Regions from separate parts of the Halanaerocella petrolearia genome, predicted to be linked through region 2. Evidence: a T-box and tRNA genes for the amino acid it is inferred to sense, from the RefSeq annotation. Region 2 holds a T-box; the other holds one or more tRNA genes.

Region 1 (4,439 bases), on a different contig from region 2:
GCCACTTAAGATAGTTAAATCGATAGGAATTAATTTTCCCATTTCAATAATAAATCTATGTAAGTCTTCATGAATACCATGATCTGCTTTCGGAAATCCATGTATCTCTGCAGGAGGCCAAGAGAGAGCAATATTCTTAATTCCTAATGAAACAGTTGCCTCTTCATGATGTTTAATCTGGGTATAAGAGATCATAAAATCTGTTTCTGTCACTAGCTTATTTAGTTTTAGTGTATTAATCTGTGGATGGTTAATCTCAAATTCTTCATATGGACCATAATTTAGATCAACAAACTCGATTCCTTCTTGATCAATAATCTCTTTATAACCTGTCTGTTTAAATACCTCTTTCGTCTCAGCTCCTCCCGAGCCAGCTGCTATTACAATTTTGGCTGATGATAAATCTTTAATATACTTAATTAACTGTTGTAAAGAATCTGGGCCAACTACTGTACCTGTCTTGGGAGCATTAGTATTTACCCAGTTGGGTATAATGGTAACCTGATCTTGATCTGTAATTGTATCTGCTAGAGATATTTGATCTAATGACCATTTAATAACATCACCTTCTAATCCTTCACCTAATACTACAGTTGGATTTTTTATTCTTCTTTCCCGTAACATATTATCCCTCCAAAATTAGATTTTACTTATTAATTAGTATATCCAACTTGAGGGATAGGTTATAAGTAACTAAAAAAGTAATTTTACTATTTAATATCAACTATATATAAAATGAAACTTAATTAATATAAAGTAGTATTTTCAGTAACACACTATTTTAATAAACTACACAATTATTATTTGATCCAGAAAAACACTGATTACAAGATATACACTTAGCTTTTGATTTATCTTCTGATTTCCATCTGTTTATTAAATTAGGTTCTGCCAATAGAGGTCTAGACAGAGAAAAATAATCTATTTCTGTATTCTCCAAAATATCATTCATTACTTCAAACGATCTATTGCCCCCAACTAAAATAATAGGCACATCTACTTCTGATGCTACTTGAGCAGCATAGTCTCTAAAGTAGGATTCATCCTCTGAAGTCTTTATTTTAGTTCTACTTGCTCCTTTACCATCTCTAGCCGAACCACTACCACCACTTATCTCTATAGCATCTACTCCTTTCTTAGCTAATTCTTCACAGACATACTTACTTTCAGTAAAAGTTAGGCCTTCTTCCATAAAATCATCACAATTAATTTTAATCAAAATTGGATAATCCTTTCCTACCTTTTCTCTTATGGCCTCATACACTTCAAAAATAATTCGAGCTCTATTCTCTATAGAGCCTCCATATTCATCTCCTCTTCTATTATAATAGGGAGTTAAAAATTGACTAAGTAAGTAACCATGAGCACCATGAAACTCCACCCCATCAAAACCAGCTTGCTTGGCTCTTAACCCCGCTTTAGCAAAAGCATCTACAAGTTCTTGAATATTTTCTTTAGTCATTTTAGTAGGAGTAACACCTGTAGCTAAATTCTCTACTGCTGAAGGTCCCCAGATTTCTCTATTATCAGGTTGATAAGTAGTTTGTGATCCACCATAAGCTATCTGTAAAATAATATTACTATCTTCGTTATGTACTAATTCAGTTAACTCTCTATATTCATCAATAAATGAATCATTATAAATTCCCAACATCCCTGGATTAGGCTGTTCATCTTCAATTACAAAAGCATAACCAGTAATTATTGTTCCTACTCCACCTTGGGCCAAATTCTGATAAACCTCAACTAATTCACCAGTCAAATATCCCTCTTGACTAGCTATATTCTCCCAAGTTGCTGATCGCATAAATCTATTTTTCAATTCAACTCCACTTAACTCTGTTGTATTAAACAAATTTTTCATTATTTAAATTCCCTCCATATAGTTTAGATATTTAATTAGATAACTAACTAACTTTTAAAAGAATAATACCATAAACTATTTTTAATTACAAGAAAGAATATTAACTAAATCTAAACTTACCTTAACACCACTTTATAAGTCCACAAGCTAATCTTTTGCCTGCATCTCCAGCTGGTTGAGTCCGAAAGTCATCTGGATTTTGATGAATAATAACTGATCTTCCCACTATATCAGCTGGCTGAAATTCATTGGTAAAAACCTGCATTCTAGCTAATCCATTATTAGAAAATAGATTAGGTAAGTCACCTGCATGATTACCATGTGGCTCATTATAAGGGTTATAATGTCCTCCAGCAGACTGAAATGGATCATCTGAATCACCAATTTCGCAGTTACCATTCTCATGAATATGAAAGCCATATGGCCCAATAGGATCATTAGATTCTCCTGCTGGCTGATAAGAAGGTAGACCTGACACACTAACTATGACAATAGTCCCCCCTGAAATCTCTCTAAAATAAACTATCCCTTCTAGTTCAGGTGCTAGTGGCCCTCCTATGACCTCAGCATAAGCTACTCTACCTAACCCTGGGAATAGCCTCCTTAATAAGCCCATATTGTCCCCCCTCTATAACAACATAACCTTAATAATATCAATATGATACTCTATCAATTAATGTGCTTAACTTCAGATTTATTTTCCAATAAAAAAGTTTTAATTTTTTATTGACATATACGGTTTTTTCTTATACAATAATAAACGTCGCAGATAAGAGAGAGGTAAAATCAATTACATGGACCTGTAGCTCAGTTGGCTAGAGCAGTCGGCTCATAACCGATCGGTCGGGGGTTCAAATCCTCCCAGGTCCACCATTTTATTTTTTGTAAGAAGAAGAGCTCCTTTTAAAAGGGGCTCTTTTTTTATTTTAAAAGAAATTAAATTTTAAATAGTCACTGATGGAAATATAAATATAAAAACTAGAAAGTGATACTGATAAAGGGAAGAAACTTGCGGGAAAATGGTAGTAGGATTAGACTATTAACCTAAGTAAACAGCTGGTTCAGTTCTAATACTATCTCTACCTATTTCTCTATCGCTAATAGTAATGACTCCTTCTACTACTTGATCAGTAAATTGATCTTTTTTTACCAACTCTTCTATATCAAACCAAGCAATTATATCTCGACCATACTTCTTAACTTCTGTAGCAGTCACCCCTACTCCTGAAATATAACCTCCAAATTCATTAACCCCAAAAAATTTAACTTGTTGTAATTCAAGATTACAATTAGCTATTTTAACCGATAAGTAGCCTGGAGTATTTTCTTTAGCCAAAATAATCACTTCAGCACCAATATTTTTCATAATACTCTCCTCCTTTTAACTTAATTGTTTAATTCATATCCCATTAAATGTTAATAATTCCATTTAATTATATTTTATTGTATCTATTTTTCCTTGTCAATACATATACTATAAATTATATTCACTTATTAATAAAAAAGTCGCCTATTCTAAGAAGTAGAATAGACGACTTTGTCTTGCTATTATAAATTTATCTTTGAATTTTGAACTTAGCAATTAATCTCCGTAAGTCTTGAGCCATATTAGCCAGCTCTTGGGCAGAATCAGTTATCTCATCAGACATATTATCAATATCTTCAGTAGATGACATAATCTTATCACTATTTTGGGCCAACTCTTGAGTAGCACTAGCAGTCTGCTGAATCTGAACTGATGTCTCCTCACTTGCTGTCTCTATCTCTTCAAATACTTCCCCTGTCTCTTGAGTAATCTCTTCACCTAATTCAACTTTCTTCCTAACCTGCTTAATTGCTTTTAAGCCAGCCTCAGACTTATCTTGTGTATCTTCAATCAATGCAGCAATCTCTTCTGTAGCTTGATGAGTATCAGTAGCTAACTCTCTAATCTCATCGGCTACTACCGCAAATCCTTGGCCATGCTCATTTGCCCGAGCAGCTTCAATTGCTGCATTTAAAGCCAATAGATTAGTCTGCTCTGCTATATTATTAATCAGATCTACAATCTCGCCTATCTGCTGAGAATTATTGTCTAATTCATTTATGATTGTTACTGTTTCTCCTACTGCTTGACCAATTTTTTGCATACTAGTAACAGTTCTAGTAATATTTTGACTGCCAACTTCTGTTTTAGACGTAGATTCTTGTGCAAAACTAGTTACTTCCTGAGTACTAGCAGAAATCTGCTCTATACTAGCTGACATATCTTCTATTAATTCACTAGTCTGCTCTATAGCTACATTTCCTTCTTCAGCTGAAGCTGATAATTCTTCACTATAAGCTGATAAATTCTCAATATTATCTAATAAGCTAGATATTAAATTACGCTGCTCTTTTATTGCTTGATTAAAAGATCTAGCTAACTTACCAAATTCATTATCATTATCTTCATCTAACCTAATAGTTAAATCACCATCACCAAACTTCTTTATCTTAGCAGTTAATTGATTAATCGGTTTTACTATGTCTTTACTTAACATATAAGCTCCTAAAACAGAAACTATTATTCCTACTAAAAAGATAGCTAAATTTA
Region 2 (4,439 bases):
AGAATGGGATTACCTTATCAAAACAAAGGATTAAATATAATCTCCTTAATTGTTGATGGAACTAATGATCAATTAGGAGGTTTAGCTGGAAAGTTAGGTAATATAGAAGGAGTTCAAGTTAAGACTATGATGGCGACGTAACTAGTGTACAATTTACAGTGTACAGTTGACAGTTAAAATCAGTAGTTATGAGTTAAGTTAAATTTAAAACCATAGACACAATTCAATTACTTAGAATATATGAGTTGTAAGGATTTAATTTTTTTAATTGCACATTGTAAATTTTAAACTTTAAATTAATCTAAAGTGGGGTAGAAGTATGAAATTAGGAATAATTGGTGCTATGGAGATAGAGATTGAATTATTAAGAGATGATTTAGATCTTAAAAGGACAGTAAATAAAGCAGGAATGAAGTTTTATCAAGGTATATTAAAAGATAAAGAGGTTATATTAGTCCAGAGTGGGATTGGAAAAGTGAATGCTGCTATCTGTACTCAAATATTAATGGACGATTTTGCAGTAGATAAAATTATCTTTACTGGAGTAGCAGGAGCTATTGATACAGAGTTAGATGTAGGAGATATAGTTATTTCTACTGATCTAGTTCAGCATGATGTAGATGTTACGGCTTTTGGAAGAGAACTTGGTGAAATACCAGAATTAGATCAAGTTACTTTTGTAGCTGATGAAGAATTAACTACATTAGCCTATAAAATAGGTAAAGAAGTGACTGTTGAAGAAGATATTAGTTTAGTTAAGGGGCGAGTCTTATCAGGAGATCAGTTTATTGCTGATGAAGATAAAGTAGCTTGGTTAAAAGATACTTTTGGAGGATATTGTACTGAGATGGAAGGTGCAGCAGTAGCTCAAGCTGCTTTTTTAAATGGTACTCCATTTGTAATTATCAGATCTATTTCTGATAAGGCTGATGGTGAGGCAGATGTCTCCTTTGATGAGTTTGTTCAAGTAGCTGCTAGTCATTCCTATCAGATAGTTACAGGGATATTAGATAAGCTATAATTGACAATTAAGAATTGAAAATTGATAGTTGAACACCTTTCAAATTATTATTTTAGCTTTAGTTTAAGATTGAGTTTAAGTCTGAATAATTCATAAATACAATTTTTTTCTGGTTGACTTAAACTAAAACTCAGGCTTAATCTCAAATAACAGTTGACGAGCTGAACCAATTATAATATAATAAAGTACAAAATGAATATAGCCTACAGGCCAAGATAGAGAAGAGTATGTATAGTGGAAGTTAAGAGCGAGCTAGAGATAGTGAAAGTCTAGCAATAGAAGCTATATTGAAGATCATCTCTTAGCCATTCTTTTGAATAAGTTTATTTAGTAGAAAGAGTCGGAGGCAGACCGTTATTCTGTTAGAGTGAATATGTGGTTGATAATTATTTAGTTACCATATATTAAGTTAGGGTGGTATCGCGATTAACCTCGTCCCTTTATTGGGAGGAGGTTTTTTTAGTTTGTAATAAGGGTGTGAGCTGTCAGTATGAGTGTGAGTAATTAATATTTTTGCTCACACTCATTCCTCACACTTATTTTTCAAATAAAATAGATGGAGGGTTAAAAATGGGTTATAAAGATACGTTAAATTTGCCTGATACCGATTTTTCTATGAGGGCCAACTTATCTGAACGCGAACCTCAGTTTCAGAAGTTTTGGCGAGAGAATAATATTTATGAAGCAGCTTTAGAGCAGAGAGAAGGAAAAGAGCAGTTTATTTTACATGATGGTCCACCATATGCTAATGGTGATATTCATATTGGACATGCTTTAAACAAGACCTTAAAGGATATTGTAACTCGCTATCATCATCTACAGGGCTATCAGAGTCCTTATGTACCAGGATGGGATACTCACGGACTACCAATTGAGCATAAAGTAACTAGTGAGTTAAGTAGAGAAGAGAGAGAAGAGTTATCTATTCCTGAATTGAGAGAGCAGTGTAAAGACTATGCTTTAAATTATGTTGAACGACAGAAAGGTCAATTCAAAAGACTAGGAGTTTGGGGTGACTGGGATAATCCTTATATTACTCTTCAGCCAGAGTATGAAGCTAAGCAGATTGATGTCTTTGGTAAGATGGCTTTAGAAGGACTATTATTTAGAGGGTTAAAGCCAGTTCACTGGTGCACAAACTGTGAGACTGCTTTAGCTGAGGCAGAGATTGAATATGAAGAGATTAATGGTCCATCTATCTTTGTTAAATTCCCAGTAAAAGAAGGAAAAACACTAGGTGGAGAAGAGCTAACAAGTGATGATTATGTAGTGATTTGGACAACTACTCCATGGACTATTCCAGCTAATCAAGCTATTTCTGTCCATCCAGATTTTGAATATGTAATTGCTGAGACTGATAATGGTAGATTAGTAGCTGCTAAAGAGTTAGTAGCTGAAATGATGGATATCTGTGATATTGAAGATTATGAAATTGTAGCTGAATTTAAAGGAGAAAAACTAGAAGGTGTTATCTGTAATCATCCATTCTTTGATAGAGAATCTCCACTAATTTTAGGAGATCATGTTACATTAGAGCAAGGTTCTGGTTGTGTTCATACAGCTCCAGGTCATGGTCATGAAGACTATGTAATTGGTCAAGAATATGATTTAGATGTTTATGCTCCAATGAATGATGTAGGTGTCTTCACTGAAGAAGCTGGAGAGCACTTTGAAGGTAAACATTATGATAAAGCCAATATTAAAGTAACTGACTTACTAAAAGAAGATAACTTACTAATGAACTTAAACTTTATTGATCATTCTTATCCACACTGTTGGAGATGTAAGAATCCAGTTATCTTTAGAGCTACTGAACAATGGTTTGCTTCTGTAGAAGACATTAAAGATCAAGCTTTAGATGCTGTTAAAGAAGTAGACTGGTATCCTGAGTGGGGAGAAGGAAGAATGGCCAATATGATTGAAGATCGTAATGATTGGTGTATCTCTCGTCAACGTGTTTGGGGTGTGCCAATTCCTATCTTCTATTGTGATGATTGTGGAGAGCCATTAATTACAGAAGAAAGTATTGAAGCTGTAAAAGAACTATTTGCTAAAGAAGGTTCTGGAAGTTGGTATCAAAGAGATGCAGCAGAAATTCTACCAGATAGTATTGCCTGTGAAGGCTGTGGTCATAGTGATTTTACTAAAGAATATGACATTATGGATGTCTGGTTTGACTCTGGTGCTAGCCATGCTTCTGTGCTAGAGAATTATGATATGTTAGATCGGCCAGCTGATCTATATCTAGAAGGGACAGACCAGTATCGTGGTTGGTTTAACTCTTCTTTATTAACTTCTATTGCTTCTCGTAATGAAGCGCCTTATAAAGCAGTTGTAACTAATGGATTTACCGTTGATAAAAATGGTAAGAAGATGTCTAAGTCAGTTGGTAATGTTGTTTCTCCACATGAAGTTATTGATCAGTATGGAGCAGATATCTTAAGGTTATGGGTTGCTTCTTCTAACTTTAAAGAGGATGTTAGAATCTCTGATAAGATCTTAAGTGAGAATTCTGAAGTTTACCGACGGATTAGAAATACTGCTCGTTATATTCTAGGTAACTTATCTGACTTCAAGCCACAAGAAGATACAGTTGCTTATGATGAGTTAACTGAAATCGATCAATGGGCTCTAATGAAGTTACAAGAAGTATTAGAAGTCTGTGAGAAAGCTTATGAGGATTATGAGTACCACAAAGTATATCATGCTGTTCATAACTTCTGTACTGTAGAGATGAGCTCCTTCTATATGGATGTACTAAAGGATAGATTATATACACTAGAAGAGGATGATCGAGTACGTCGTTCTGGCCAGACTGCTATGTATGAGATCCTAATTACTTTAACTAAGATTGTTGCTCCAATTCTAGTTCATACAGCAGAAGAAATTTGGCAGAACTTACCGGAAGGCGAAGAAACTAAAAGTGTCTTCTTGACTGATTGGCCAGAGGTTAATGGAGACTATTTAAATGATGAGCTAGCTGATAAATGGAGTAAGTTCTTAGAGATTAGAAAGGATATATCTAAGGCAATTGAGTTGGCCCGAGAAGAAAAAGTAGTAGGTCACTCACTAGATGCAGCAGTTAAGTTATATCCTACTGAAAATCAGTATCAGCTATTAGATCAATTTGATAATTTAGCTGAATTATTAATAGTTTCTGATGTTACTTTAGCTGAACCAAATGCTGAAACAACTGAAGAGAATATTTACACAAGTCAGAATACTGCAATTAAGGTAGCAGTTAATCAAGCACCAGGTGAAAAGTGTGATCGATGTTGGAATTATAGTACAACAGTAGGTCAGAGTGAAGAACATTCTGATATATGTGCTGACTGCTTAGAGGTTGTGCAGAAATTATAATTTTGATTAAGAAAGGGGCTTGTAATCCTTTAGATTACAAGTCTTTTTCTTTTTTTGA

What was found. The T-box of region 2 lies ahead of ileS (isoleucine--tRNA ligase). A T-box ahead of a tRNA ligase gene usually reads a tRNA of that ligase, here a tRNA-Ile.
Region 1: it has a tRNA-Ile gene. The T-box ahead of ileS (isoleucine--tRNA ligase) is inferred to sense a tRNA for this amino acid. The anticodon was not compared.

What each region holds. Positions count from the first base shown of each region.
Region 1 is NZ_BAAHXW010000001.1:1,239,757-1,244,195, forward strand. Features, by position in the region: gene ACYQ39_RS06345 (DUF362 domain-containing protein) at 1-624, opposite strand, end outside; gene ACYQ39_RS06350 (NADH:flavin oxidoreductase) at 782-1,864, opposite strand; gene ACYQ39_RS06355 (superoxide dismutase family protein) at 1,986-2,480, opposite strand; tRNA gene ACYQ39_RS06360 (tRNA-Ile) at 2,661-2,737, shown strand; gene ACYQ39_RS06365 (hypothetical protein) at 2,904-3,230, opposite strand; gene ACYQ39_RS06370 (methyl-accepting chemotaxis protein) at 3,421-4,439, opposite strand, start outside.
Region 2 is NZ_BAAHXW010000002.1:1,112,894-1,117,332, forward strand. Features, by position in the region: gene ACYQ39_RS12930 (TM1266 family iron-only hydrogenase system putative regulator) at 1-141, shown strand, start outside; gene ACYQ39_RS12935 (5'-methylthioadenosine/adenosylhomocysteine nucleosidase) at 320-1,021, shown strand; T-box leader at 1,225-1,464, shown strand; gene ileS (isoleucine--tRNA ligase) at 1,592-4,381, shown strand.